4 regions of the Paenibacillus sp. FSL E2-8871 genome follow, and region 2 is predicted to be linked to each of the others. Evidence: riboswitches for the same ligand, from Rfam matches in the RefSeq annotation. Region 2 holds a riboswitch; each other region holds the start of a gene.
The links. A riboswitch is a leader RNA that binds a small molecule or an ion and turns the genes downstream of it on or off. The one in region 2 is predicted to bind cyclic di-GMP.
Positions count from the first base shown of each region.

Region 1: another riboswitch for cyclic di-GMP. It lies ahead of NYE25_RS25740 (glycosyl hydrolase); the one in region 2 lies ahead of NYE25_RS11585 (thiamine pyrophosphate-binding protein).
Region 3: another riboswitch for cyclic di-GMP. It lies ahead of NYE25_RS24230 (transglutaminase-like domain-containing protein); the one in region 2 lies ahead of NYE25_RS11585 (thiamine pyrophosphate-binding protein).
Region 4: another riboswitch for cyclic di-GMP. It lies ahead of NYE25_RS26195 (bifunctional diguanylate cyclase/phosphodiesterase); the one in region 2 lies ahead of NYE25_RS11585 (thiamine pyrophosphate-binding protein).

Region 1 covers NZ_JBBOBV010000001.1:5,723,910-5,731,874, reverse strand. The annotation lists gene NYE25_RS25745 (glycosyl hydrolase) at 1-157, opposite strand, end outside; gene NYE25_RS25740 (glycosyl hydrolase) at 311-1,861, opposite strand; cyclic di-GMP riboswitch class I at 1,874-1,953, opposite strand; gene NYE25_RS25735 (sugar phosphate nucleotidyltransferase) at 2,090-3,463, opposite strand; gene NYE25_RS25730 (UDP-glucose dehydrogenase family protein) at 4,174-5,514, opposite strand; gene NYE25_RS25725 (glycosyltransferase) at 5,519-6,619, opposite strand; gene NYE25_RS25720 (glycosyltransferase family 4 protein) at 6,681-7,820, opposite strand; gene NYE25_RS25715 (glycosyltransferase family 4 protein) at 7,820-7,965, opposite strand, start outside.
Region 2 covers NZ_JBBOBV010000001.1:2,504,107-2,512,071, forward strand. The annotation lists gene serA (phosphoglycerate dehydrogenase) at 1-466, shown strand, start outside; gene NYE25_RS11570 (SDR family oxidoreductase) at 539-1,201, opposite strand; gene NYE25_RS11575 (helix-turn-helix transcriptional regulator) at 1,546-2,502, shown strand; gene NYE25_RS11580 (methyl-accepting chemotaxis protein) at 2,625-3,875, shown strand; cyclic di-GMP riboswitch class I at 4,068-4,163, shown strand; gene NYE25_RS11585 (thiamine pyrophosphate-binding protein) at 4,282-5,925, shown strand; gene NYE25_RS11590 (carboxymuconolactone decarboxylase family protein) at 5,936-6,304, shown strand; gene NYE25_RS11595 (hypothetical protein) at 6,343-6,693, shown strand; gene NYE25_RS11600 (3-oxoacyl-[acyl-carrier-protein] synthase III C-terminal domain-containing protein) at 6,745-7,737, shown strand; gene NYE25_RS11605 (DNA-binding protein) at 7,808-7,965, opposite strand, start outside.
Region 3 covers NZ_JBBOBV010000001.1:5,357,200-5,365,164, reverse strand. The annotation lists rRNA gene NYE25_RS24240 (23S ribosomal RNA) at 1-989, opposite strand, end outside; rRNA gene NYE25_RS24235 (16S ribosomal RNA) at 1,251-2,808, opposite strand; gene NYE25_RS24230 (transglutaminase-like domain-containing protein) at 3,180-3,989, opposite strand; cyclic di-GMP riboswitch class I at 4,003-4,083, opposite strand; cyclic di-GMP riboswitch class I at 4,192-4,272, opposite strand; gene NYE25_RS24225 (class D sortase) at 4,397-5,047, opposite strand; gene NYE25_RS24220 (GtrA family protein) at 5,082-5,486, opposite strand; gene NYE25_RS24215 (glycosyltransferase family 2 protein) at 5,476-6,456, opposite strand; gene NYE25_RS24210 (phospholipid carrier-dependent glycosyltransferase) at 6,557-7,965, opposite strand, start outside.
Region 4 covers NZ_JBBOBV010000001.1:5,836,269-5,844,233, forward strand. The annotation lists gene arcC (carbamate kinase) at 1-243, shown strand, start outside; gene NYE25_RS26175 (cytosine permease) at 268-1,722, shown strand; gene NYE25_RS26180 (nucleoside deaminase) at 1,737-2,189, shown strand; gene NYE25_RS26185 (alpha/beta hydrolase) at 2,255-3,127, opposite strand; gene NYE25_RS26190 (Zn-dependent hydrolase) at 3,249-4,490, shown strand; cyclic di-GMP riboswitch class I at 4,723-4,809, shown strand; gene NYE25_RS26195 (bifunctional diguanylate cyclase/phosphodiesterase) at 4,932-7,166, shown strand; gene NYE25_RS26200 (methyl-accepting chemotaxis protein) at 7,179-7,965, shown strand, end outside.

The DNA of each region.
Region 1 (7,965 bases), 3.2 Mb from region 2:
AAGCTGATGGATTGCTTGGTATAGCCGGAGGAAGAGCGGAAGAAACACTCATAGCCTTCGGAAGACCCTTAACCTCTCCCCAAGGCAGCAAGGAAAAAATAATAAACACCGGTAATATAGTAAACAACAATCTGTTTTGCTTATAATATTTACGCAAATAAATCCTCCTTTCGGTAGCTGTACTGCCTCCACAGGTGCTAAATAAACATACCTGTTATCGGACAATCGTCTTCTGACCTAATGAGGACTATAGCTTAGTAGCTCTGCAATAACGCAGAGCCACTAAGGATCGACCTGTAATTTTCATCAATCAGGAGACATCCGGAAGATAAAGTGCACTTGCTGGAACTGTCTCTTTAGCTTGACTAGCACTTTCCCACATCAAGCGGACTCTCGCATCGCCTTCATTTTCGTAATACTCCACCTTGATATCGTATAGCTGACCAGCCTTCAGCGTTATACTACCCTTACGCTCAGTACCACTTTGCTTAGTCCAACTATCAATCACGGATTGCCCATTCACCCACACACGGATGCCATCATCTGAGGTAGTGTAAAATGTATATTGCTCATCATATAATGGCTTAATTTTACCGCTCCAACGTATGGAGAAACGATCAATCCCGAGGGCGGCATCCGGCGATCCTTGCCGCCAATTGAAATCGATAATTGCATCAGTTCTAGTAAGAGCTGCTGTTCCCGATAGCTGTATGTTGTTGTAATATTCTCCTGCAAGCCCCTTCGCAAGAGGAATGGCTGCCTCCCCCTCTTCTTCGGGAGGTGCCGGCGCTGGTGCAGCGCTAGGTGTCGGTGCCAGACCAGTATTTAATTTATCTCTGGTCAGGGTATAGTTGCTATTCATAAATGTTTTGATTGTATCTGCACTGTTATTCTCGTAAAGCATTTTTCCCCAGCTCATCATATACGTCCATTTACTTTGTGATTGCTGAAGCTTCTCCAGATTAGGCATTTCACCATTCTCCCCGATCGCAATCGGTTTGCCTGCGGCTAGACTCAACAAGCTGTCATAGTATTTTTGCTGGTAATCATTTTCGTATATATCTGCTGCCAGAATATCTACTTTATCAGCACCTGGATAAGTTAGCGCATAAGGATCTGACCAAACATTGGGAGCATTCGGACTCCATACCCATAACAAATTATTTAATTTATGAACGTTAACAAAACGGTCATACATAATATTCCAAAGTTTAGAAAAGTTATTTTTCTTCCCCCACCAGAACCAGTTCCCGTTCATTTCATGATAGGGTCTCCAAAGCACCGGAACATTGGCATCGCGCAAGCTTTTTAGGGAGACTGCCACCTTATCAAGTTCAGCGATCAGATTGTTATATTGCTTGGTACCCGGTGTAACGTAACTATCGAACTCATTCTGACTAAGTGTTTTTTTCACATTATCCCAGCCATAAGAGGTGCCCGGCAGGTTAGCATGAAAAGTCATAGCTACGATCCCGCCCGCTTTATTCCAGTTGATGGCGCTGTTCACCACATTTTGACGCTGCCAGGCCATCGTTCCTTCTGACTGACCGCTGATCGCGCCCAGTTCATAACCGTGAAGAGCGGCATATTGTCCGCTGGTTCCCTTCAGCATATTGTTAATTTCATCTGGACTTTCTAAATAGTCATGTTGACCAGCAATAATACCTTTTCCTGAGATCGAGTAAAAATAGTTAAGCAGCTTTACGGCTTCAGGTGAGGCTCCTGGGGTAACTGGCGTTCCAGAATTTGAAGCAGCTATGACAACAGACGGCGAAATTCCAACAGTAAGCGGAAGTGCAGTCAGAAACAAGACGAGTGACAGAAATGCGCCAAATAATCGATACGTACGGTAAGCTTTCAAAATAATCTCCCTTTCGGTAGCCAGGCTGCCACTCTTTCGAAGGCCCTATAGCTTTGCGTCCCTACCTTTCGATAGGTTTGCCTTTTCAATTTAAGAGAAATAATCTCTCTTACCGTAAGTATCGACGACAATTAATGATATATTTAGTGTTTTTATGACTTTTTTTGATAATTGAGTCAATTTACCTGTTTCAAGAAATTTTGGATTGGTTAAATAGATAGGTTAGACCTATGAAATGAATTGTTGTAGTTCTATATCATTCCAGTCTAAAGTAATACGAATGTTATCTTCTTCTACTAATTCAGAACCCGTTTGTACCTCTATAAACTCGACATCCGTCAAAGCAAGGATCGCGTGCTTCGTTCCTTCCGGTATACGTACCACGTCCCCAGCCTTCACATTATGTTTTTTCTCATTCAGCACAATACTTGCTTCGCCGCTGACGATTGTCCAAATTTCACTACGCTTGCGATGTAATTGATAGCTGATATTATTCCCCTCGGATATAAAAATCCGTTTGGTCAGCACTTCATTGCCTTCATCATATTTCACATAATCAATAACTTTGTAATGGCCCCAGCGGCGTTCCTCGTACATCGGTCTTTGTTCAAAGGTCTTCAGCACTTCTTTAATCCGTGGGCTCTCAGCTTTATGGGTAACTAGAATCCCATCCGGGCTAGCCGCAATGATCAGATCCTTCGCACCAATTACCGTAATCGGAATATCCAGCTCATTAATCAAGCAAGTCCCCTCAGAATCCGCCGTTACAAAACCTTTTCCTACATGCTTGCTGCTCATTTCCTCTGTCAGCGTATTCCACGTTCCAAGATCCTTCCAGAATCCATCATACGGCTGCACCACAATATGTTCTTCTTTCTCCACCACTTCATAATCAAAGCTGATGGAAGACAATAGCTTATACTGCTTCTGCAATTCTTCATATCCTAAAGGCAACCCTTTACGCTGCAAAATATCTAACAAGTACCCTAAGCGGAAGGCAAACACTCCACAATTCCACAATGCATTTTGCTCGATGAGCTGTTCTGCTTGTATACGGTCTGGTTTCTCTTGAAAGTGACTCACCTTCATAAAACCATTTCCCCCCGCCTCTTCGGTGGTAGGAATAATATATCCGTATTTCTCTGAGGCATGTTCAGGAACAACACCCATTAGGGCCAGATTTGCTCCACTTTCCAGCATGGTCCCCTCAAGCATAGCTATGGTATCAAAAAAGGATGCTTCTACATAAGGGTCAACAGGCAATATTGCTACCGTCTCCGCTGGAGAAACACCTGCCACTGAATAAAGATAGGTAGCTGTTAAGGCGATAGCCGGAAAAGTATCCCGACGCTCCGGTTCAACGATAATCGGCACATGACTTCCCAGTTGGCTTTGTATCATTTCTACTTGGCTGCGGCCGGTGGCCAGATAAGATGATTCTGCCATCCCTGCTTCCTCCAGCTGTCTCCAGACACGTTGTACCATGGATTCTGGTTCACCTTGAGGGCTTTCAAGTACCTTTAGAAATTGCTTTGAACGTGAGTCGTTGGACAACGGCCATAACCGTTTACCTGAACCGCCTGATAGAAGTACCATTTTCATAGAATGAACCCTCCTTGAATTGATATCAAAACCTATGTCTTCCGTTTGGTGGTCGTTGGAATGGATGCACTTACAAACTTTGTTAGGTATGAACCACTTCAAGGGATTTTGGACTTCCGATCGCTGTTATCCTCAGATTTCCTTATTGAACCGCTTCTAGCGGTAGAAATCCGAGGATAAAGGCGAACACTCCGTTTCTACAGTTCCAAATTCCCTTTCCGTTCTTAACCTAACCAACTACTTTTTAACACTGATCCGTGCGCACCGGGCTGTACCAGCCAGAAGCAAGCACGTTTTTCTAAAGACTCGCTTCTGCTCCGGGGGAGGCAGCAGCAACTGCAAGAACAACTGCAACTAAAAGAGCAAGACTAGTTGCCACCACGGAGACAAAGACGATGACAACTATAAGTGCTACTGCTACTGCTGTTGCGATAAACAATCAGAGTACACTAACTATATAAATTGCTTAGAAACTTAAGATAAGGGAACGAAGTGGCGGAGAAGAATTTTGGAACTGGAGGAGCGATAGCGTCCGCCTAAAAGCTTTCCGTAGGAAAGCTCACTTCGTAAGCATAAGCTTTTCCGGATTTCATCCGCTATTAAGCGGTATAAATCAAGAAATCTGGAAACAACAGCGGCTGGAAGTCCAAACATTCACCGCAGTTGCGACTGACACTTAACACAAAAATCTCAAGTTCAATATATATAGATTAAACCGCTCCAGCCACACTAGCAGAATAACCGCTCAATCCACCCATCTGCGGGCGGCCGACAGAATGATAAACGAGTCCGGTACCCTCAATTTGCTCCTTGGAATACACGTTGCGTCCATCGATCAATACCCCATTACGCATGCTTTTCGCCAGCTGATGCAGATCAATCTCCTTGAGTAGGCTCCAATCAGTCAGGAGGCATACGGCGTCGCTGCCCTCAGCCGCTTCCTCTGGCAGATTGCACCAGCGAAGCTGCGGATGATCATATTGCTGCCTGAAATTTGTAGCTGCGATTGGATCATATAGTTTGACTGTTGCCCCTTCAGCCACCAGTGCCTCAACAATCTCTCTGGCTGGAGCTTCGCGGACATCATCGGTATTAGGCTTAAAGGCAAGCCCCCATATCCCAATCGTCGAACCGCGCAGGCTGCCAAGTGATTCATGCAGCTTGGAGATGATCATAAACCGTTGTCCCTTGTTCACTTCGACTACAGATTTCAATAATTTGAATTCGTAATCGACGTTGCCCGCAATTTGAATGAGTGCATTAGTGTCTTTCGGGAAACAGGAGCCTCCATAACCGATACCAGCCTGCAGGAAGGATGACCCGATTCTTTGGTCCATACCCATTCCTTGTGCTACCTCGGTTACATCAGCTCCCACTTTTTCACAAATATTGGCAATCTCATTAATGAAGGAGATCTTCGTGGCCAAAAATGCATTTGAAGCATATTTGATCATTTCAGCACTGCGTATATCTGTTACAAATACATTTTCTGTGAAACCCTTATGAAGCTCGCGCATGGTTGGTTCCAGCTCTGGATTATCAAGACCAATGACAATTCTGTCGGGATGGAGGGTATCGCGAATCGCTGACCCTTCACGTAAAAACTCGGGAGCAGACACGATATCAAAAGAATGATGGGTAAACTTAGAGAGCATTTTGGAGATTTTCTCATTTGTCCCTACGGGAACTGTAGATTTAGTCATTATAATTTTGTGCCCGTCCATCGCTTTAGCGATTTCAGCAGCTGCACCCTCAATGTAGGTTAAGTCAGCTTCACCATTAGGCAGCGATGGCGTACCTACAGCAAGAATGATAATATCTGAATGCCGCACCGAATCCTGAAGATCTGCAGAAAAAGATAACCGTTCCTCACGAAGATTCAGTTCAATCAGTTCCTCGATTCCCGGCTCATAGATGGGCGATTCCATCTGTTTCAGTTTCTTAATCTTTTCCTCGTCCTTATCCACACAGATGACATGATGTCCGCCCAGTGCAAAGCACACGCCAGATACAAGACCCACATACCCAGTACCGATTACTGTCAGCTTCATACAATCATCCTCCTTTTAGAAAATTGACGTAGGCCTGCTCAACATACTGCTTGAACTTAACCATAAACGCCTGCTCATCGAATTTACGTGCATGCTCCATAATTTGATCGATATCCCAAGCGTAGGACTCTACCTCATAAATAGCCTTAAGCAGATCCTCCACTTCTTGATGCTGAAAGAACACACCATTTACATAAGGAATAATAGTATCCAGTGCCCCACCTGCTTGATAAGCAATTACCGGTCTTCCTGCAGCGTTCGCTTCCAGCGGTGTAATTCCAAAGTCCTCTTCTCCTGGAAAAATGAACGCTCTACACTGTGCCATCATTCCAGTCACTTGCTCATCTTCTAGCCGGCCCAGAAACGATACATTATCCTTAGCCATGCCTTCGAGACGCTTGCGATCCGGTCCATCCCCTACGATATAAAGCTTAAGACCATTACGATTGAAAGCCTCTACTGCCAGATCAATCCGCTTGTAGGAAACAAGCCGGGAGACAATTAAATAATAGTCACCAATGGTAGAAGAGCTTGTAAACCGGGCTGTATTAATCGGTGGAAATATGACATCTGCATCCCGGTGATAATAATTCTGAATCCTCGTCTTCACTACTGAAGAATTGGCTACGAACTGATTCACATTTTTGGAAGTCCGTTGGTCCCACGTTTTGAGCTGCTGCATGTATACCTTAAGCATTTTTTTGAACAGCCCGGAATTGGACTGACGTTCCATGTAGGTGTCGTAATCCCATGCGAAGCGCATAGGTGTATGGCAGTAACAAAGATGAAACGTATGTTTAGGAACCTGTATACTTTTCATAAAAGCACTGCTGGAACTCAGGACGATATCGAAACCGCGAAAGTCCAAATCACGGATGGCCATTGGATAAAGTGGCAGCACCCCTTTAAAATTGGTCTTTACCCCCGGAATCTTTTGCAGCCAGGAGGCACGGATATCCGCATCTTTGAGATTGTCAGTAAGGCGGCTTCCGTTAAAAACCGTTGTGTAGATTGGAGCCTCGGGATACATGTGATGAAAGACTTCCACCACTCTTTCCGCGCCGCCCATTTGGATTAAGTAATCATGCGCTATCGCAATTTTCATGTGAATCATCCTCAAAGTTTTATGGAGCATCATCTTCAGAATTACCGCGTCATATCATCTGTCAGGTGCCCGCCAACAAACCTTTATAGTAGTCAACGATGTCCTTGACCGTATTCTCGATAACAAAATGCTCTTTCACTCGTTTCATCCCATTGTCCGCCATCCGCCGTCTTTCCTCTGGGTGATCCAGCATCCATTTAATGGAGTCTGCCAGTATCGCCGCGTCACCAGGCTCTATCAGTAGTCCTGTCTCACCTTGAACTACAATTTCTACCGGCCCGCCTTCATTGGAGGCGATCACCGGTAATCCCGCTGCCATTCCTTCAACGATAACTTGGCCAAAAGGCTCAGGAGTTACCGAAGTGTGAATCAGTAAATCAGCAGTATTCATAAGGCCTTGAATATCATCCACATGCCCTAGCATGCTTACATTAGTAAGCTCGTCGTTTTTTATCTTTTGCAGCAATTCCTGCTTATAAGCCTCTTCTCCAAACAGAGCGTCTCCGGCCAGCCAGAACTTCACACGAGGTTCGTTCTTAAAGCTTTTTGCGGCTTCCAGCACAATATGCTGACCCTTCCAATGCGCCAATCGACCAACTAGCAATACGTTGAAATCCTTCTGGTCCCGCATGCCGATCCCATTACCAATCACTTTAGCGAATGCGGAGTATACGACCAGCGTTTTTTTCGATCGCGGCAGCTCCAAAGCATTCAGTGTAGAATGTGAATTCGCGATGACTCCATTGGGGAGCAGGCGTGACAGCAAACGAATGCCTTTGGCAACGATAGGCTTTAAATAAGGGGCCCCAATATGATCCCGGATGTGCCAGATCAATGGAACGCCCGCTATTTTTGCAGCGATGGCTCCGTATAATGCAGATTTCAAGGAATTGGTGTGCACGCAATCTACCTTCTCCGCTTTTAAGAGCGGCGCAAGCTTGCGGCCATAAGCCAACAGCTTGAAGGCTGCAGCAGGTGCTCCCAAGTTGACTGCATTTCTCCCACGACTTCTGATGCTCTCATCCAGTGGAATAATACGGACATCCATCCCTTTTTCACGTAGCCGTTCAGCCAGCGCACCATCCTCAGCCAGAATTACCAGTGGATCGATCTGTTCTCCAATATGGGTAAGGATGTTAAACAGGGCAACTTCTCCACCACTCCATTTAGCAGTGTGATCTATATAGGCCACTCTAAGCATTACGTGGTCACCTCCTCTCCTAAAGCTTGCAGGAACACGGATTCTACTTGATCCGTAACATGCTCCCAGGTATATCTCTCCAGTACATGCTCTCTACATTCATCCCGGCTCGGAAGCAGCTTTCGATTGCTAAGCATATGGATCA
Region 2 (7,965 bases):
CTCCCGCCACTTTGCGGAGGACGTTAATATCGTAAACTCCATGCATTTAGCGAAAACACGCGACGTGAACGTAGTAATAACTAAAGCTTCTAAAACTAAAGGCTTTACCAACCTGATTACTGTTACTCTAAAAGCTGATCGTGACCAAGAGTATCTTGTTGCCGGCACCCTGCTGCAAGGTTACGGAGAACGGATTGTTCAAGTGAATAAGTTCCCAGTTGATATTGCTCCTGAAGGTCATCAAATCTTTGTATCCCATAACGACAAAGTAGGGATTATCGGACTCGTAGGTACATTGCTTGGTGAGAACGATGTAAACATCGCATCCATGCAAGTGGGACGTAAAATTGTTGGGGGCGCTGCAATCATGCTGCTGACCGTTGACAAAGCCGTTCCTAAGCAAGTCCTTGTTAAACTTGCTGGTTTACCAGAAATTAACACTGCTGAAGAAATCATCCTTCTTTAATCTATAATATAGAAAGGCCATTCCAGAATGTACTGGAGTGGCCTTTCTTATATTTTACGCATCTTTTTCTTCCTATATTATGAACGAAGAGATTATCCTTCCATCAATATCAGTAAAACCATACTTTTCAGCAAGCTTTCCAACCTGCTGCGGCTCACCGGACATAGACATAACCTCTGGATCAGCGGCTAGTGCAGTCACTGCTCGACCAATATATGTCGTCGATTCACTCATTTTCAGTTCCTCAACTCCATGCCAATGTTCCTCATCTGTATTCATGGCTTCTAGAACCGCTTCTGTTCTCATCCATCCAGGTGAAAGTGGAATAACCGCAATGCCGTCATCCTTTAACTCCTTCGACAATCCGAAAGCCATACGTAAAAGTGCATTTTTAGAAAGATCATAATAAAAGTTGCCTAAATATTTATAATGATCCCAGAAGGTTGTATGGATAATTAGACCACCAGTTTTAGCCTTGCGCATGAAGGGAATTGCGTAATAATTTGTGATCATCTGTGCTCTCACACCGGCATTAAACATATTGTCCCAATGAGCTGTAGGCAGCTCCCAAAAAGGCTTCTGCTCGATAGCTAAATCATTGCCTCCCCATACGTTGTTAACTAAGATATCGAGCCTCCCCTGCTCTTCAGCGATCTGACGGATCACTGCTTCTGTTTCTTGATCCTTCGTATGGTCACATCGTATTACCGCACCAGAGCCTCCACTCTCTTTTATTTCTCAAAGTACGCTATCTATGCTCCCCTTAATATGTTCTGTGACGGATACATCTGTGGTCCTCCCTGTAATATAGACAAAAGCGCCTCTTCTTGCTAATTCTAAAGCGATTCCCCTCCCGGCACCTCTGCTGCTCCCGGTAACCAATGCAACTTTCCCTTTCAATGTCATAGCCCTCAACCCTTTCCACATGAATTCGGATTTCAATATTCTGTGAACATTCCTTACGTTTTATAAGTATAGCCCGTATATATGACATCAACTGACATATATAATATAATCATGATTTAGAAATGATTAATGGTGATCGTCTAATCAATAATTCGAGGAGGTACAATAGCCTAATGAGAGCCGACCGTTTGTTATCAATATTACTTCTGTTGCAAAATCGTGGAAAAATGACTTCTAGAGAATTGGCCCAAACACTCGAGGTATCAGAACGAACTGTGTTTCGTGATATGGAAGCATTAAGTGCTTCAGGAATACCCATTTTAGCTGAACGTGGTCGTGAAGGAGGCTGGATGCTTACTGAAGGGTACCGAACCTCCCTAACGGGAATGAAGCCACAAGAGATTGGTTCACTGCTTCTGTCCGCTGACGCATCAATAATGAAGGATCTGGGGATACAAGACGACTACTCTTCCGCTCTTCTCAAACTAGAGGCTGCATCCTCACATCGACTTAGTAACCCAGCAAATTACCTAAGCGAGCGTATTCATATTGATGGCGCCAGTTGGCATCCTTCGGATGAGACTTATCCGTTCCTTTCTGTACTGCAGAGAGCACTTTGGGAGGACCGCAAAGTAAAAATCACTTATCTCCGGAGCAACGAGACAACGGTCCGTTTCATTGAACCTCTTGGGTTAGTTGCAAAACGCGGAGTATGGTATGTCGTAGCCAAAAGCAAAGATGAACTACGGACCTTTCGTGTGTCCAGATTAGTTAACGTTGAGGAGACTCATGAGTGGTTTAAAAGACCTGATGACTTTGATTTAAAACAGTACTGGGAAGAGTCCACCACTGCCTTTAAAGCAGCACTGCCAAAGTATCAAGTAAAGCTAAGGGTTAGAACATCTATCTTAAAAGAATTACAGCGAGAAAGATTCGTCTCTGTCCAATTGATAGAGCCAACTAGCAAAGCAGAGTGGGTAAACGTAGATGCCGAATTTAATACGATCGAGTCGGCCTGCCGGATAATCCTTTCTTTTAGTCCCTCGGTTATTGTACTTTCACCGCAAGAACTTTTAGAGATGGTAAAGTCTGCTATCGCAAAAATTTCCGCTATTTATGAGGATTTTTGACACGAAATCTAAAGAACTACTCCGAAAAGAAGATTTATGTCAGTTCTTACTATAGACCAATCACCTTTAAATCCCATATAATAACACCAATACATAATATTAATAAGGAGGACATTATACCAATGAACTGGATGCATAAACTTCCGTTAAAACAAAGAATTGTTGCCGGATGTTACCTCGTTGCCGCACTATTTGCTATTCCTGTTTTAGTTACTTTTATGATCTTAGGCAACATTATTTTGGGTATTGTTCTAATCGTAGTTCTTGCTGCTCTAACTTTCCCCGTGGCCCGCTTTATCGAGAGAACGCTTACATCTTCTTTTGATGACATCGCGAATGTATCTCATAGTATTTCAAAAGGGGATTTTACTAGTAGAGCCGATGAGAACGGGTCTATGGGGGACGTAAGTCGTTCCTTTAATACTATGATTGACAAGCTCAAGAAGATTTTGACAGAAGCATCACAAATCACTCGTCAAGTTATGGATGCAAGCCGTGGAATCGAAGATAAGAATCAAAATTTGAAAATTGTCATGGCACAGGTAGCCTCTTCGTCTAACGAGCTAGCTCTTGGTGCAAATGAAATATCTACGGATATCGCTGAAATGACAGAATCCATTAAAGATATTGAGAATAAAGTATCCAATTATACGAACTCAACGAAAGAAATGAACAGACGTTCAATACATACATTAGAACTAGTTGAACAAGGACGGCAGTCCGTTGATACTCAAGCTGAAGGCATGCGCAAAAACATCCAGGCTACTCAAAAAGTAGCTGATACTATCGAAGCCCTGTCTCATAATGCTCGCGGAATTACGATGATTACAAAAACCATCACAGAGATCGCTGAGCAGACCAACCTCTTATCGCTGAATGCCTCCATCGAAGCAGCACGCGCCGGAGAGCATGGTCGAGGATTTGCTGTAGTCGCACAGGAGGTTCGTAAACTTGCCGAGGAATCAACGGCTTCAACGAAGGAAGTCTTTGGCTTAGTTCGGAGCATCGAAACTGATATCAAACAAGCGATTGACAATATCGCTATCAACGAAGAAGTCGTACAGGTACAGAATGAGATGATCACTCAATCTGCTCATATCTTTGCTCAAATTGTGCAAAGTGTGCAGTATATTACCGAGCAAATCTCTTCCTTCTCTGCTGAAAGTGATCTGATGTTGGAAAGTGCCTTGAAAATCTCAAGTGCAATAGAGAATATCTCTGCAATCACACAGCAAACCGCTGCCGGCACCGAGGAAGTATCCGCCGCTATGAATGAACAAATTAATGCCCTGCAGTCTGTTGCTGAAGAAACTGAGAAAATGACACAGGCTGTGTTTAATCTACAGAAGACTATCCATATTTTCAAGTTTTAAGTCACTTGCAAAAATATATAAACAAGTCCAAAAACTCCTCCTAAGTTTTGACTTAGGGGGAGTTTTTTTTATATCTATTATTTCATAGGTTGGACAAGACTTTCGTCAAAATTCGAGTTAATTTGCGAAAATATATTGACAAAGGTTCTCTAGGAATATATTGTAAAGGAAAATTATTCTTATAAATTTTAAAATTAATATTGGCAAAATCTTCGAAAGAGGATGACGCAAAACCATGGATCTACAGCCTCATTTTTAATCAGAGGCCATGACTGCCAGGTTGCAGAAAACCAAGACGACTGAACAATTGTTCAGTCTCTATGGCGATTTATGCCACCAACCTGTGCCCTAATTCAGAGCACAGGTTTTCTAATGTTTGATTTTAAAATAACAATCAACTTGTGAGGTGTATTTTTTGAAGACAGTCGCAGATTACATGTCGGAAGCACTACGGAACCTAGGTGTTACCCATTCCTTTGGTATTATTGGGAAATCCATTTGTCCTATTGTTCTTAAAATGGTAGATTACGGTATTGAATTTATTCCTGGGAGACATGAGTCCAGTTCCGGCTTCGAAGCAGCCGGGTATGCGCTTAAAACTGGAAAACTAGGTGTAGCTTTTGGTACTTCAGGTCCTGGTGGAACAAACCTATTAACTGCAGCAGCACATGCTAAGGCTAACAACCTACCTGTCCTATTTATTACTGGCCATCAATCTATTAAAGAGCTTGGAATTCCCCAATGTCAGGACTCTACTTCTTTTCTAGCTGATTTAGCTGATATGTTTAGACCTGCCACCTTATATAGCAAGCTTATTGAACGTGGAGATCACTTTAACACAATCTTTAATCATGCCATATCCATTGCTTTGAGCGGTAATCGTGGTCCAGTTCACCTTTGTATTCCCTTTGATGTACAAACGGAATTGCTAGAGGAATGTAATATTGTAATCCCTGAACGCGAATCACTGGTTAGCCATGCTAATATCGACCGTGTACTTGATGCTATAAATAACTCTAAGAATCCAATAATTATCGCGGGTAAAGGCGTTAACCGCTCAGGAGCACATAGTGAGCTAATTCAATTAGCGGAAACATTTAATATTCCTGTAGTTACATCTCCAGGTGGTAAAGGGGCTATAGCTTGGGATCATCCACTCTATCACGGTCCAATTGGAGTAGGCGGTTGTACCCATGGGGATGACTTGCTGAATCAAAGTGATCTATTTATCGTTCTCGGGTCACGTTTAAGTGATATGACTATTTGTAATCTTAAAAGGGAAAATCATCCTGCAACATTAATTCAGTTTGATAGCGATCCGACTTTTGTCGGAAAAATATTGTTCTCTAAAACGATTCCAGTGACTGGAGATCTACGGGACAATCTAGTTTACTATCTCAATAATATTGACACGAACAACATCACAAAACGCGAAGCACCGACAAATTCCGATTATACCGAAGAGCCTCCGATTTTACCAAACCTTTCACTTGCATCGGTCTTGAGTACGATGAGTGATTTGATTCCTTATAACAGCACAGTCTTTGTTGATGATGGAAGTCACGGTTTCCATGCTGCGAAATGGTACAAGGTTAAGAAACCGGGCAGTTTTGTTTTCGATGCTTACTTTGCTTGTATGGGTAATTCCATCGGAATGGCGATTGGTGCAAAGGTTGCTGCTCCAGAAGAAACGATCTTCTGCATTACAGGAGATGGCTGCTTTATGATGCTAGGCGCAGAGATTAACGCTGCTGTCTGCAAGGATATTCCTGTCATATTCATTGTTGTGAATAATAAACAGCTAGATATGGCTCTAAAAGGTATGGAAAAAACTACAGGACGTATTGACGGAACTATCTACGAAGTCCCTATGGATGCTGTGAAATTCGCAGAATCACTAGGCGCTAAGGGTTACAAATGTGAGACAGCGGAGGAGTTCGAAACAGCCATCAAGGATGCTGTTGCCATCAACCGTGTTGCCGTCATTGAACTGCTAACAGACCGTGATGAGGTCCCTCCGACTGCTCACCGTACTTTGAACCTAAATTAGGAGGTCACTTATGAAAGACAATGTAAACAGTGGTCTGAACCACTTCACGAATCTCTCTGGAGACTACGGAGCTAAAGCACTGGCTCCGATTAAAGAACATTTCCCCGATTTGGCTGAATTTATTATGGGGAATGCCTACGGCGATATTTTTCAACGCAACACAATCGAAGCTGACTGGAAGGAAATCGCAGTTATCTCTGCCCTGATTTCGATGGGTCAGTTTGATCAATTGGGTGTTCATTATGTCATGGCTCTTCGTGTGGGAGTTACTGTAGAACAACTCAAAGGTATTCTATTACACTTAGTACCCGCTATAGGGGCACCTAGAATCATCACCGCTTTTAATATTCTTCTCGAAACGATTGAAGAAATAAAGTAACTATTTTCAGTAAAATTAAAATATCGGGAGATGTTAACGTGGGACAGTTTATTTTAAAGACAGACACTACTAAAAAAGTGATCAATATTGAGCTGGAAGGAACATTTTCTGAAGAAGATGGTCTGAAATCTATCCAAGCTTATCAACAAACTATTAATCCTATCACTCCAGCTGACTATGAATTACAAATCGACTGCAGAAAGCTAAACGTAACTGCTCCTGATGTTGTGCCTCTTTTGGAAGGTTGCTTCGTAATGTTTAAGAATGATGGATTTGTAAAAGTAAATCTAACCCTTGAGAATAACCCAATTCTTAAAATGCAGCTTGCTCGTCTGGGTCGTAAAGCAGGACTAGATAACATCGAGATCATTTCCACCGTTACAGCTTAATTCTTCTTATAACTAAAAAAACTATAGAGTTTTTCAGGAGGATTCATTCATATGACCGGAATTCGTATTCAAGACATTGATATCTATCATCCTAGTAATAAAGTTGGTAACGACTTTTTTATTAAGCATTTTGACGAAAAGGGTATTGATATCCGAGGTCTACTGACCACTTTAGGTCGTGATACGCGCTATAGCATTAAGAATGAGGAAGAAAATTCTCTTACGATGGCTTTTGAGGCTGCCAGTAATGTGTTGGATAAAAATGGTCTCACTGGCGCTGATATCGATCTTATTGCCTATGCAAGTCAAACTCCTGAATATATCTTTCCTACTAACTCTTTAATGATTCACCGTTTAATTAACGGCGCATCCCATACAATTTGTATAGATAGCAACGCTAACTGTGCAGGTATGACTGCTTCCGTAGAACAGGTGAGCCGTCAAATGCAAGCCAATCCTAGAATTAAACGTGCTTTGGTCATCGGATCCGATTATGTAGCACCTCATGCAGATAAGAATGATCCTGTCTATTATGCTAACTTCGGTGATGCAGCTGCGGCAGTCCTTCTTGTGCGCGATGATAATGCGGTAGGCTTCATTGATTCTGTCTATCAAACAGACACATGCGTTTATGGCAACTCCATGTTCCCGGCTGAAGGCTTGGCTAATCTGGGTAGAAAAGGCGTCGCGGCTGGAGAATTCAATGTGAAGTTCATTCCATTTGATGATTCCATTTGCGTAGATGCTGCTTCTGAATCGATTCGCACGCTTCTATCTGATAACAACATAGCGCCTGAATCTATAAAAGCGGCCTGTTTCTCACAGCTTTCACTACCTAATATCGTTGGTGTTTGTGAAAAAGTGGGTATTGATCGTGAGGTTGCGGTTTACATAGGTGATGAATTCGGATACACCTCAACCAGTAGCCCGTTTATCGCTCTACACAAAGCTATTACTACAGGAAAGATCGAACGCGGAGATAAAGTTCTGTTCTGGACAGTGGGCGCTGGATGGCAAAACGTTGCATTTGTTATTGAATATTAAGCGTTACAACCTAAAAAGCGGCAGGCCAAGGATTATCCTTAGCTTGCCGCTTTTTAGGTTGATCTGTTCTTTAGGACTCGCTGGCAAAGGATAACCCCTTTTCAGTGAGCGCACGCCGTAGTACATCAATCCCTTTTGGTCCCATCCCATGGAGCTGCAGAAGCTCTGACACAGTGAGCTTACTGATTTGGTGAATCTGTGTATACCCAGCACCATGAAGTGCTCGAA
Region 3 (7,965 bases), 2.9 Mb from region 2:
CTCCCGGCAATAAGTATATGGCATTCGGAGTTTGACTGAGCTTGGTAATCCTTGCGGACCCCGCACCCAATCAGTGCTCTACCTCCACTACTCTTATACCGAGGCTAGCCCTAAAGCTATTTCGGGGAGAACCAGCTATCTCCGAGTTCGATTGGAATTTCTCCGCTACCCCCACCTCATCCCCGCATTTTTCAACATGCGTGGGTTCGGGCCTCCAGTGCGTGTTACCGCACCTTCACCCTGGACAGGGGTAGATCACACGGTTTCGGGTCTACGTCCACATACTCATTCGCCCTATTCAGACTCGCTTTCGCTGCGGCTCCGTCTTCTCGACTTAACCTTGCATGTTAAACGTAACTCGCCGGTTCATTCTACAAAAGGCACGCCATCACCCATTAATAGGGCTCTGACTTTTTGTAAGCACACGGTTTCAGGTTCTATTTCACTCCCCTTCCGGGGTGCTTTTCACCTTTCCCTCACGGTACTGTTTCACTATCGGTCGCCAGGTAGTATTTAGCCTTAGCAGATGGTCCTGCTGGATTCATACGGGGTTTCACGTGCCCCGCACTACTCGGGATCCGTCTCGGAGAGAACACAGTTTAGGTTACAGGGCTTTTACCTCTATCGCGGGCCTTTCCAGACCTCTTCACCTACCATATTCCTTTGTAACTCCATGTGAGACGTCCCACAACCCCTAAGAGCAAGCTCTTAGGTTTAGGCTGTTCCGCGTTCGCTCGCCGCTACTGACGGAATCACTATTGTTTTCTCTTCCTCAGGGTACTTAGATGTTTCAGTTCCCCTGGTCTGCCTCTACATCTCCTATGTGTTCAGAGATGAGTAACTGCGAATTACCACAGCTGGGTTTCCCCATTCGGACACCCCCGGATCAAAGCTTGCTTACAGCTCCCCGAGGCAGTTTCGTTGTTCGCCACGTCCTTCGTCGGCTCCTGGCGCCTAGGCATCCTCCGTGTGCTCTTATTAGCTTAACCTTGATTTTTCCGCAGGAAAATATCATACAATGACATTCTCTTTGGAATCATCTCACTAATAACATTTACTTGTTTGCACAAGTTGCTAAAAGATGTTCTAAAACGCAAATTCGTTTCGGTATCCAGTTTTCAAGGATCAAGTCTTACTGAGAGCTTAAACTCTCAAAACTGAGCAACGAGTGAGTAACAGGCCTAAACCTGAGATTTGGAAGTTTAACTTCCGATTTGAATGTCTTCATTGCAGAAGACGATTCTCCATAGAAAGGAGGTGATCCAGCCGCACCTTCCGATACGGCTACCTTGTTACGACTTCACCCCAATCATCTACCCCACCTTCGGCGGCTGGCTCCCTTGCGGGTTACCCCACCGACTTCGGGTGTTGTAAACTCTCGTGGTGTGACGGGCGGTGTGTACAAGACCCGGGAACGTATTCACCGCGGCATGCTGATCCGCGATTACTAGCAATTCCGACTTCATGCAGGCGAGTTGCAGCCTGCAATCCGAACTGAGACCGGCTTTGATGGGATTGGCTTCACCTCGCGGTTTCGCTTCCCGTTGTACCGGCCATTGTAGTACGTGTGTAGCCCAGGTCATAAGGGGCATGATGATTTGACGTCATCCCCACCTTCCTCCGGTTTGTCACCGGCAGTCACTCTAGAGTGCCCAACATTACTTGCTGGCAACTAAAGTTAAGGGTTGCGCTCGTTGCGGGACTTAACCCAACATCTCACGACACGAGCTGACGACAACCATGCACCACCTGTCTCCTCTGTCCCGAAGGCCGCCACTATCTCTAGTGGATTCAGAGGGATGTCAAGACCTGGTAAGGTTCTTCGCGTTGCTTCGAATTAAACCACATACTCCACTGCTTGTGCGGGTCCCCGTCAATTCCTTTGAGTTTCAGTCTTGCGACCGTACTCCCCAGGCGGAGTGCTTACTGTGTTAACTTCGGCACCAAGGGTATCGAAACCCCTAACACCTAGCACTCATCGTTTACGGCGTGGACTACCAGGGTATCTAATCCTGTTTGCTCCCCACGCTTTCGCGCCTCAGCGTCAGTTACAGCCCAGAAAGTCGCCTTCGCCACTGGTGTTCCTCCACATATCTACGCATTTCACCGCTACACGTGGAATTCCACTTTCCTCTTCTGTACTCAAGTCACCCAGTTTCCAGTGCGACCTCAGGTTGAGCCCAAGGTTTAAACACCAGACTTAAATGACCGCCTGCGCGCGCTTTACGCCCAATAATTCCGGACAACGCTTGCCCCCTACGTATTACCGCGGCTGCTGGCACGTAGTTAGCCGGGGCTTTCTTCTCAGGTACCGTCACTCCGATAGCAGTTACTCTACCGGACGTTCTTCCCTGGCAACAGAGCTTTACGATCCGAAAACCTTCATCACTCACGCGGCGTTGCTCCGTCAGACTTTCGTCCATTGCGGAAGATTCCCTACTGCTGCCTCCCGTAGGAGTCTGGGCCGTGTCTCAGTCCCAGTGTGGCCGTTCACCCTCTCAGGTCGGCTACGCATCGTCGCCTTGGTGGGCCGTTACCCCACCAACTAGCTAATGCGCCGCAGGCCCATCCCTCAGTGACAGATTGCTCCGTCTTTCATTCTTTCTTCAGGAGAAAAAAGAAATTATCCGGTATTAGCTACCGTTTCCGGTAGTTATCCCAGTCTAAGGGGCAGGTTGCCTACGTGTTACTCACCCGTCCGCCGCTAAGTTATTTTGAAAGCAAGCTTTCAAAATAACTCCGCTCGACTTGCATGTATTAGGCACGCCGCCAGCGTTCGTCCTGAGCCAGGATCAAACTCTCCAATTAGTATTGAAAAGAGCGATATGCTCATTTTGAAACATCTGACGAGAAAATTAATTCTCTAATTTTGGATTTCACTTTCGTGATTTCCTACTCACTCGTTGTTCAGTTTTCAAAGATCAAGTTCTCGTTGGCGCCGTTTAATGTCTCAGCAGCAACTCTTATAATATATCATGTTATTCTCAGTAATGCAAGCTTTATTTTTCGAAATCCGTTTATATAACTCTCTCAAACATTGCCTGTACGCTGTCTAACAACGCTTAACTATAATAACCTATCTATTCATAGAAAAGCAACCCCTAATAGAAAAATAAACAACTAGCTTAATTATTAAGCTAGTTGTTTATTTAATAGAGTTATGAATCTAGCGATGCAAATTAATAGTATTTTGCTGCAGTATACTTACTTGAAGCCTTAATAAAATCCGTATTCTTCTTATTCTTCGCTGACGATGCATCTACCGTTGTATCAATAGTAACCCATTTCCCATCCATCAACACTTCATTCCATGCATGGTATTGCGTAACGTAGCTAGTATTCCCCATCACCAATTTAGCAGGCACATCTACACTACGCAGCATTGCGGCAAAAAGAGAAGCATAGTCATAGCAGATTCCTTTTTTAGTATTCAAAGTGTTGTTAATGTTCGGAATGTAATCTGTTGTTACGTTATTAGCAAGAGAATAATCGTATTGTACATTAGCAACTACATAGTTATAGATTGCCTTAACTTTCTCTTCATCTGTTGTTTTGCCTTTTGTAAGCTCTTTGGCCTTAAGGATCGCTTTATCAGAAGAACTCCATTTCACATTCTGTACGGAGCCCAAATATACGGAATTCGAGTCACTCATGGTTACGTCTACTACTTCGGAATATAACGCTTTGTATTTATTGCCGGTTGTGTTCTCAAGAACAGAAACCTTATAAGTACCATTACCTTGTTGTAAAGGGAAGTCCTCAGCTTGTCCAGAAGCATATAAGTTATATGTATAGCTGCTGTTGTCTTTAGTGATCATGAGTTTGATTCTTTTATCTTTCGGAATATCATAGTTAATTCCAATAACACCTTGAGCCACTTTCGATGTAATCAACCAGCTTGCATCTACACTTGCGGCTTGAGCTGTGCTTACCGGAACCGCAGTAATCAGTACGAACAGCGCCACCATCATAAAATAAACCTTTTTCACGGATAAAACCCCTTTCGGTAGCTGGCTGCCATCCTTTCGGGAAGGCCCTTTAGCTTTGCGTCCCTACCTTTCGATAGGTTTGCCGTTATCGTATAAGCTCTATCTGTTCTAATTTCACTAGACAAATTAACAGAATCAGTCCAAGTAGAAATATGAATCTAAGATTCTTATATATTTTATAAAAACAAAAAAAGCCTCTTCATTCGGTAACTGGCTGCCATCCTTTCGGGAAGGCCCTTTAGCTTTGCGTCCCTACCTTTCGATAGGTTTGCCGTTTATCGTGTTTAGCTTTTATAGTCTTATACTACCATATTTATCCTCGTAAACAAGAACAAAATTGCTAGATTTACTATTATTTTATAGTTATTTCTCTGTATTTGAGTTTTCTTGTTATTTCTCGTCAACGATTAGGAAAGCTTGGCATGAACAATCAAACGATGTGTAGGATCTACTAGTGGGTCACACGTAATTAGAGTAAGAATTTTATCTTTGTTATTCCCGTCTAGAACAGACACATCACTAGGAAGTACAACAGAAATATCATAAACCTCGTAATTATAAGTCTGATCGCTAGTCTTTACCGTAATCGTATCCCCAATCACAACCTCATTCAGCCTGTTAAACAATCTGCCCGTAGTTCTAGCTCTATGTGCAGCTATTGCGGCGTTCCCTATTTCTCCTATTGGAGTTGTTTCTTTCATATGGGCCGCAGCATGCTTCATATTCGCTTTAGTAGCCCCTTCTAATACAGGTAGCTTCAGATTGATCTTATCGATCTCAATTAATGCGATAACTTTGCCACCCACTTCAATTTCCGGTTCCGGCTTTTCTGTTTCTTGCGGCTGTGCTTGTGCATCTAAAGCTGATTCCTCCGCTAGTAGCTGAGTGACCTCGGCATATCTGCTCTTTAGATCAGGTGGTGGAGTACTTTCACTGGTGCTCAGTTCAGCTGATTCTAATAGCTTATCCTGCTGCCAGTCGTTATACCATTCGTTAGCTTTTGGATAGAGCATGATAAGGATCCCCGCCAGTATGAGCACATACGAGAATTTACGCATGATTTTCACCTCCGTAGATTGGTTCTACTGAACTTTAGAATACCCATTTACGACTTCCGAAGAAGTTAATGATCACCGTCACAAACGTTACTAATACCTTAGAGATCAACACTTGAATGCCTAGTTTGTCAGTCAACAGATGCATTAGCAACAGCGATATTCCGAGTACTACCAGATTCAGTACGATAAACTTCAGCAACTGCGTCTTATCAAAACCCTCTTTATTACCACGATCACGATCCTTGAAGGTTACTTTTTTATTCAAAATAAAGCTGTTCGCTGTCCCTGCACTATAAGAAATCACCTGTGCCAACGCATATACCATCCCAAGTGAGTTCAGTAATGTGAAGATTACGAAATCAATGAGGGTATTTACCAGACCTACAGCATTAAATTTGAGAAACTGTATGAAAGCAGTCCGAAAGTTCTTATCTGACATCTTTGTAATCCTTCCGGCGATCCACTTCTTCTTCGTTACGATATCCTATGGTCTCACTGACAATATACAACGGTCTATCCTTAGACTCGTCATAAATCCGTCCAATATACTCACCGATTACACCTAGCAGCATCAGAACGATACCGTTAAAGAGCAAATTGACCCCTACAATGGAAGCCCAACCTGGAACCGTCCATGAGGTGAAAAAGATTCTTTGAAACAATACGAAGAATAAATAGAGAAAGCTGGAGAAGGAAAGAAAGAATCCGACATACGTAGCAATCTTAAGTGGCTTATGCGAAAAGGAAGTGATCCCATCCAGCGCAAAACGAATCATTTTCTTAAGAGGATACTTAGTTTCTCCTGCAAATCGTTCTTCCCGCTCATATTCCACCATCGTCTGCTTGAAGCCGACCCAGCTCACTAAACCTCTGACATACCGATTTTTTTCCTTGAGACCTCGCAAGACATCACATACCTTACGATCAATAAGACGGAAATCACCTGTGTCCGTGGGAATGTCTACACTTGTCATGCTGCTGAGCAATCGATAAAAGATCTTGGCCGTTACCTTTTTGAACATCGTTTCTCCACGGCGCTTCAGCCGCTTCGCATACACAACGTCATAACCCTCTTTCCACTTCTCGATCATTTGCAAAATGACCTCCGGTGGATCTTGAAGGTCAGCATCAATAACAACAACCGCTTGACCTTCGGCATAGTCCATGCCAGCTGTAATTGCTACCTGATGTCCGAAATTACGCGAGAAGTCAATTAGCTTGACGCATTCATCCCGATCACTGATCTCCCGAATCATCTGGGCCGAACGATCACGACTTCCGTCATTTACGAAGACTAGCTCATAAGTATCGCCGCATTCGTCCATTACTTTTTTCAAACGTTCATAAGTAACGCTAATTACTTGCTCCTCATTGAACATGGGCACAATTACACTATATCTGGCTTTCACCTTTATTCCTCCTAAAAGCTTTATGGAGCGTTACATCTTTCTGTACTTCATAATAACGCTGTAAGCATAAACTTATTGTTATAGATATTTTAAAAAAATCTTAGAAAACCCAAGATGGGAACCAACGCAGCATATTCTTCACATAATCTCCGCTTACCTGCATCCCTGACAGGACAGGGTAGAACGCGACAAAGAGCAGTAAAGCAACAGCCACATAGACATAACTAACATAACGAGCCTCAGGATATTTGCTATCTAGCAACTTCATTATATATACAATACCAAGAATCATAAAAGGAACCATAGCAAAATAATGGTAGATAAAGGTTTCCCTTGGGACAAGCATCCATGGAACATATTGTGAGAAAAAGGCGATCCAGATCATATAAAGGGTCTTATCTTTGCGTTTCAGTGTAATCCACAGCGTTGCCAGCATTGCGAAAATACCCGTCCACCAGATAAGCGGATTCCCCATAGTCACTATACTGCTGACCTGACCTTGCGGCAAACCCTCACTGCCACTAAAGAACCAGACTGGTCTCTTCATAAACGGCCATTGCCACCAGGAGGACGCAAAAGGATGTGTAGCTACAAGCTGACTGTGATAGTTGTACATATTCTTTTGGGAATCAATCAACCCTTTTATAGTAAAGCCCTCTGCGGATGCAGATAAACCCGGAACAAAAGATAAACTATAAATAATGACCGGTATGATTACGAAGAATGCAACACAACTAGCTAGCGTAATAATGGTATTTTTCCAGAACGAATTTACGGCTTCGCGACAGGTGCCCAGCAGTTCCTTATCTTTGATCTTCCCTTCCGCGAGCAACCGTCCCGATGCTTGGTATTCTCTGTAGCGCTCGAAGAGCGAGATAGCTAGCATAATGGCCAGCCCAGCTCCTCCGTACAATACAATCCACTTGGAGGCGACACCAATTCCGAAGAATAGACCGGACCAGAACAACGGAATTAGCGTTTTTCTTAAGGGTTGCCTGAAGAAATTCATAGTGTAATATCGCTGCATGAAATAAAACATTAACATGATGAAGAATACTCCGTATACATCGATCGTAGAGATTCTTGTTTGTGTGAAATGCATGAAATCCAGTGCGAACAACCCAGCTGCAAGTGCTGCGTATTTGCTCTTTTTAAAGAGCCGTAGTGCCATTACATAAATGAGAGGCAGCATGGCAATCCCGAACAATGTTCCGATAATACGCCAGCCGAAAGGATTGACTCCGAACAGTTTCATCCCTACTGCGATCAATAGCTTGCCTAGTGGTGGATGCGTGTTCTCATAAGGCACAATCCCGTGTGTATATTCATAAGCTGTCCGTGCATGGTAGATCTCGTCAAAATAAGTGCTATTCATAAAGTTAGAATATTCAGGGATGAGCGACTGCTCGTCAAAAAGATTGGCAGGCTCTCCTCTTTTAGCGACTGCATTAGCATCCGGTGTAACACCGGCTATAGGAAGAGGTACTCTTTCGCCTCCCTGCTCATAGA
Region 4 (7,965 bases), 3.3 Mb from region 2:
ACGGGAGTGTCTAGAGTATGCATCAACTATGGTAAGCCGAATCAAAAAGAGCTTTCCAAAATGACGGTTAATGAGACTAAACAATATGTGCTAGAAAATCACTTCCCAGCAGGAAGTATGCTGCCTAAAATCGAGGCAAGTTTAAGCTTCTTAGAGAACAGCGGAACGCGAGTTATTATTACGAATCCGGAAAGCTTGAAAGATGCGATCAATGAACAGGCAGGCACTCATATCGTGAAGTAATTTAAAGCGAGGGGAAGTGTAGATATGGATCAAGCAAAGTTGGAACAAAATTATGATAGGTACAAATCATACGGTTACGGTGAGGAATTACTGCCCAAGAAGCCTGAGCAAAGAGACTGGGGAATGTCCAACTATATAACCCTTTGGATGGGTGCTGTTCATAATATTATGTCGTATATGACAGTTGCAGGCTTCTTCGTCTTAGGATTGGATACAACACAGGTGCTCTTTGCCGTTATGCTTTCGGCCATTATTGTCTCCGCATTTTATGCTTTAAACGGATATTCTGCCTCCAAATATGGGCTGCCATTCGCGATGTTGCTTCGTGATTCATTTGGGGTAAAAGGAGCAATTATACCGGCATTGATACGAGGACTTGTTGCCGGATTAGTATTCTTTGGAACCACTACCGTTGTTGGTGCAGAATCATTAAATGTTATATTTGCTAGATTTATTCCGAATTATATGGATTTAGGCGGTGGCTTCACACTATTCGGGTTAGCATTCCCGACAATGATCTCCTATGCGATTCTTTGGACAGCAACGGTTCTGTTGTTCTTAGGTGGAATGAAAACATTAGGTAAGTTCGGTAACTGGTCTTCCCCGGTAGTGTATGTGTTTATTATTGGTGCTGCTGTTTGGGCGATCAAGATTGCTGGAGGGTTTGGTCCGATTTTAGAGTATGTACCAGCGAACCCAAGCTCAAGTCCATTAGTCTTTATTGCTTGCGTGAGTGCATTGGTATCTAACTGGGCGGGTCCTGTTGTGAATATGTCGGACTTCACACATCGTGCGAAATCACCAAAAGCGGCTATGATTGGATTGCCAGTAGGGTTTATCTTGTCTTATATTCTTTTTGCTATCACTTGTGTGGCCTTAATCGCGGGTACAGAAATTGCGTTTGGTGAACCGATTTTCAATATCGTTCATGCCATTGATAAAATTGAAAACACTTTCGCGGTTGTTGTATTGATTCTAGCGCTAAACGTAGGAGCAATCGCCTTCGTAGTGTTTGCAAACCTATTGCCAGCTGGCTTGCAAATGTCATCTCTTTTCCCGAAAAAATTCACTGTAAAGACTGCAGGTGTCTTAACAGCCGTTGTTGGAACTTTGATTTTGCCATGGAAGCTGGTAGAAAGTACAACCACTTTATTCTACTTCTATAGCTTTATTGGGTCCATCTTTGGTCCAATTGCGGGTATTATGCTTTCAAGCTTCTTTATTCATCGGAAAAGAGTATTAAATCTTGATAATATCTATGTCCCAGCAGGTAGCAATGGTGAATATAAGAATGGTTACAATCCTGTTGCGATGGCTGTTTTAGCAGTCAGCTTCATCCTTCCTATGTCAGGTGCATTTCTTAAGGGTATCCCCTTCCTAGTTAGGATGAATGATTTTGCTTTCTTTAGTGGCTTAATTGTTTCGTTTGTTCTATACACCATCTTTAGCAAAACACTAAAATCATCCCAATTAAACTAGAGGAGGAATTTGAAATGGATTACATGAAATTGGCTGTAGACGCAACGATTGAGGGTATGAACAAGAAATTTGGAGGCCCGTTTGGTGCAACGATTGTCCGAGGCGATGAAGTAATTGCAGCGGTTAGCAATACGATGATGAGAGATACGGATCCTTCTGCACATGCGGAAATGGTAGCTATCCGAGAAGCTTGCAAAAAGCTAGACACGATGGACTTATCGGATTGTGTAATTTATGCCACCTGTGAACCGTGTCCGATGTGTATGGGCGCTATTATTTGGTCAGGGGTTAAGGAAGTTCATTATTGCAGCACAAGAGATGATGCGAAAGAGCATGGCTTCTCTGACATTCACCTTCGCGAATATTTTGTGGGGCATGATGAGAGTGTTGTTAATATGATTAAAGTGGAAGCTAGAGAAGATTGCGATCATTTATGGACGCATTTCCACGAATTAAACAAGAAATAATTCATGCGGTCTCCTATATTTTCCGGCACTATTTTAGTGCCGGATTTTCCTGTTCTTCTACAGACCTACTCAGCAAGATGAAGCTGAAGGAAATCAATCACCTGATGAAGAGCTTTTTGCACAACAGGGTTATCGAAATCTTTTTCAAATACATGCTCTCCGTTTGGAATAGTAATAAGCTTTGCCGCTACTCCTTCTTTCACTAGCGCAGCTCTCATGAATACCGATTGTTCATATGGCACATCTACATCGTTCGTTCCGTGAAGTAACAATGTAGGGGGAAATTCCTTAGTTACATGATGAATAGGACAGAATTTGAGAAGTTCTTCCTTATGTAGAGAAGGATTCAAGCCTGTCACTTCTTCGATCCAACGACCGGATTGTCTTGCATATAAATAGAGAAGAAAACGCTCGTCAACGCTTGCGCTCGTAATGATTTGATCGGACACTGTACCTTTTGCAATCTCCATGGAGACGATATCCTTTTCACAATAGAATTTACTTGGTTCGAGTGCCCATGGAGCGCTAATATCGCCATATCCATAGAAGGAAACAATCGCACGTGGCTTATGGGTAAACATTCCTGTGCTTAGTGCAAGGAAACCACCTGCTGAGCTTCCCACTACAGCGATCCTCGAGGGGTCAATGGAGAATTGTTTTGGTCCTTCCTTTTCTAACCAAAGAAGGCTATCTTGGACATCTTCAAGGATGTCAGATAGGGTTGACCTAGGGGCTAATCTATAGTCAATCGAAAATAGCGCAAAGCCATTATTAGTGTAAAGTTGTATCATTTCCTCGGATAGATCTTCTCGATCACCCCAAAGCAGGCCGCCTCCGTGAATGTACACAATAGCAGGGGCTTGGGGACGATTTGTTTCATAAAAATCAGCTTTAATTGTAAATGAGTCATTTTCTTTAAAAATAATGGTCTTCTTCATAGTTACCCATTACACCTCATCAAGTAAGTAATTTTTAAAGACTAGCACTACCTCTATTGTATATCATTCACGAATTTTGATGAAACCATAATCATGAATACCCAGGATTGGAGATATTAGCATGGATAGAAAGAGAAGATATCAGGCTTTATTTGATAATATTAATCAATATAACTCGGGTGAGAAGGGCATCACTAGAATTGCCTATACAAATGAAGAGCAGACATGTACGAGTGCTTTTATGCGGATGTGCAAGGCTGAAAATTTAGATATTCGGATGGATCATTGCGGAAATGTGATTGCTAGAAGAAATGGAAAGATAGAAGGGCTCCCACCCGTTGTAATGGGCTCTCACTTGGATACGGTATACCAAGGTGGGAAGTACGATGGGGTAGTAGGTGTAACGGCTGCTTTGGAAGTGATCAAACGTCTAAACGAAAAAGGGATTGAAACGGATCATCCGATTGAAATTATCTCATTTGCCTGTGAAGAATCCTCGCGTTTTGGTATTTCAACAGTAGGCAGCAAAATAATGTCAGGGTTATTTCAGAAGGAGAAATATAGATCTTTGAAGGACAAAGACGGTATTACAATGGAAAAGGCATTTTCGCTATGTGCACTGGATTATAACAGTATTGATCAGGCGAGTAGAGAGAATGAAGAATTAAAAGCGTTTTTTGAATTACATATTGAGCAAGGTCCTGTCTTAATAAACAATAATAAAAGAATAGGAATTGTGACTGGAATTGCTGCACCCGTGAGGCTTCATATTCAAATATCAGGGAAGGCATCCCACTCTGGAACGACACCTATGAATATGAGAAAAGATGCTTTTCTGGGTGCCTCAGAAATAGCACTTGAGCTTGAGAAGGGAGCCAAACTCGAACAAGAATTTGGAACGGTTGCGACGCTAGGGGTGATAGATATCTTGAATGGCGCTATGAACGTGGTTCCGGGAGAAGTGGAAATTAAAATTGATATCAGATCTACTTCAGTGGCATCCAGGCAACGTGTGTTAGATCATTTATATCAGACGATAGCCTCAGTACAAGAGAGCAGACAACTTGAAATTGCGAGTACGGAAATCATCTCCGAGGAACCAGTCCTATTATCGGATGAGATCACTCATGTTCTAGAATCCATTTGTGAAGAGAAGGGGATATCGAGTCAACGGATGATCAGTGGTGCAGGGCATGATGCCATGAACATGAACAAACTTTGCCCAGTAGGGCTTATCTTTGTTCCTTCTGTAGATGGACTTAGTCATCATCCTAATGAATATACAGACTTGGATGATATCATTATGGGGATTGATATTTTAGAAGAAGCTGTTCTTCGTTATGCGTTTGTAAGACAAACATAATTCGTGTTGAGAAGTAAGTCCCAATGTGACATATATAAATGTTACATTGGGCTTTAGTATCTAATTTTATAATTGTTCGCAGAATTGTTGCTTTACATTAATAAATATTATATTAAAGTTAACATTGAGGTTTGTGAAAAATTTCCCATTGAAAAAAATTAAATCACAGCGGAGATAGGTCTTTTGGTGGTAGCCTATTTTTAATAGAGTATTTAGGACTAAAAATAGTAAAACAGAATATTGGTAAACCTATTGAAAAATAGGGACACAAAGCCATAGGGTCTAAATCTATTTATAGATATGACAGCCGGTTGCATGCAGTGGGAGTTTCATGCTCTTATTTTTTGATGCATATGCAGCCGTTATCATTCTGATAGCGGCTTTTTTTTTGCTCGTTTTCTAATAAAAAAACGTAATAAATCGGAAAAAGGATGATAGTACATGGATCAGACACAACCACTGAGAGTATGGAGAATGATAGGCCTCGTCATAATGGCAACGTTGATATTTTGGGGGTGCTCTTACTATTTCATAAAATGGACTGCTAACTCTTATGAGCAAGAAGCGGTTGCTGCTACATCAGAAGCTACGATACATGCGAGTAGATCGATTGGAAATATGATACAGGGTGGATTAGATTCATTAGATGGAATTGCTGATTCTATTTCGGAAATCAATTATATGGATTGGGATAAGACCAAAAAATATCTGCATCACTTTGATAAAAAATATAATTTTATTCGAATTAGCATCAACAGCCCAGATGGTAAAGCTTACGCATCAGATGGGACAATGTTTGATGTATCAGATGAAGTAGGGTTCCAAAAGGCTCTGCAGGGTATTAGCAGTATTTCTGATCCATTCTTAGATAAGATCTCCAATAAAGAAATTATCACGATCAATAGTCCACTTAAGTTTAAAGGTGAAGTGAAGGGTGCTTTATCTGCCAGCAAATATACACAGGATCTTTATGATGCTCTTGCAGTTTCCTTCTTTAAAGGTCATGGTTATTCTCAAATCATTGATCAAAAGGGACAAGTCATTATCCAATCGAAGAATCTCGAAGAGGATAAGACAATTGATAACATATTCGAAAGTATAAGTATTGATTCTAGAAATAAGAAACAACTGCAAATCTTTAAAGAGAACATAACCGCAAAAAAATCTGGAGTAGGAATATTTTGGATTAACGGAGATAGCAAAATGGTTGGTTATTCTGGCATCCAGGGGGTTGAGGACTGGTATATTCTCTCCGTGATACCGAAAGATTTGATCATGGCCAAAGCGTCTCAAATGAGTCAGGCGACTTTTCTATTATGTGTAATCATGTTTGTCTTACTATTGATCATATTTGTTAACATTCTATTAAATAAGAGCAAAATTAGGAAACAGATGGAGAGGATTGCCTTTGAGGATGAGTTAACACATCTTTCTAGAACGAATAAATTTGTTATAGATGCTCAGTATTTACTTAAAGAGAAACCGAATACAAAGTTTGCTGTGTTGCAATTTGATATTGAACAATTTAAATACATAAATGAAATTGTCGGTTTTCATGAAGGAAATAGTATTTTGATTCAAGTGGCTAATAGCTTAACAGCAAACACATTAGACGAGGATGTCATTGGACGCTTAGGGGGTGATCGTTTTATTCTTTTCACTTCGTATGACAATAAGGCGGAATTATTCATCCGTATACAAGTACTTACTGAACAAATGAGCGACTATACGTTTGGAAATGAAGAAGGTTTTAGGCTAGTGATTAATTGTGGAATTTACTGTATAGATGATCGTCAGAGCGATATCCTCACATGTATTGACCGAGCAGGAATCGCTTGTAAGTCCATTAAAGGTGGATACAAGAGCTCATGCACTTTCTTTGACGAACAATTGCTATTGCAGATACACGAAGAGCAAGACATCGTAAGAAAGATGGATGCTGCCATGACAAATGGTGAATTTATAGTATATTTACAACCTAAAATGGATCTGCGAGTGAACAGTTTTCATGGCGCTGAGGCATTGGTTCGATGGAATGATCCTCAGAAGGGACTTATATCTCCTGCAGTATTTATCCCCATATTTGAGAGGAATCGCTTTATTGTGAAATTAGATTTAATGGTGTTTAAATCAGTATGTATCATGTTGAGTAAATGGATCCAGGAAGGAATCCAGCCACTTCCGATTTCAGTGAATATATCGCTTATAACCCTATACCATAATGATTTCCTGCTCCATTTGACGAATATTATTAACAGGTACCAGGTACCTGCTAGATTGATAGAGTTAGAGCTGACCGAGTCTATTGTATTCCAAAATTTAGAGTTTGTTAGAGATATTTTGTTGGAGTTGAAACGTAAAGGATTTTCCATAGCTATCGATGATTTTGGGACAGGTTATAGTTCCTTAAATGTATTGCAATATTTCCCTGCTGATGTCATTAAGTTAGACAGGGCTTTTCTGATGAGTAAGTCAAATGATGAGACAGGGAAGATAGTAATTGCCAGTATGGTCAAACTAGCTAGGGATTTAAATATGAAAGTTGTGGCAGAGGGAGTTGAGACAGAGGCGCAAATTGATTTTTTGAAACAAATAGATTGTGAAATCGCACAAGGATACTATTTCGCGAAACCAATGCCAGTAGTAGAATATGAAAGCTTAATTAAAAGTACATAGGGAGTGCAAAGCATGAGGAAAATGAGAAATTGGACTATCGTAGGCAAAATTACTGTTACTAATTCAATATTACTGTTAGGTGCTCTGATCATTGCGATCGTTGGTAGTGTGTATTTCAGCAATATGTATGCGAACTCTAGAAGTATGTATAAGAACGATCTTACGTCAGTTTATGCACTTGGGAAATTCGAATCAAATAATCATGAAATAGTAACCTTAACGAATAAGATGATCGCTAGTCATGATCCAAGCGAACTTCAAGAGAGTTATCAGAAAGTTGTTGAGCTTCAAGCTGAAAACAATGGAATCTTGAATAAGTATGAAGAAACACGTTCCCTCCCAAACGAAAAGGAGATTTATGCTGAAGTTTTATCATTAACGAAACAGTATCGGCAAATTCAGCTTCCGATGCTTGAGAAGATGCTGAATACACCTACATATGATCCTAGTGAAGATACCACTTCAAATCTTGAAGCGTTAAATACGAAACGAAATGAAGACCTTGGAAAATTAGTTGGAATGAACTTAGGAAGTGCCCAAAATGCAGATGTTCAGAATAAGAAGCTATTTCAAAAAGGACTTACGGTCAATATCATTGTTGCTTTTCTCGTTATCCTGATTTCAATCGGTTCATATTTGTCCTTGAGAAGATATTTCTCACGAGCAGTAACCATTATCCTGAACTTTTCAGAGGCGTTTGGTCGAGGAGATCTGACTCAAAGAGCTAAGTTTGATGCTGAAGATGAATTTGGTCGAATCGTGAAGTCGCTTAATCATTCGGCAGAGCAAGTACAAACCA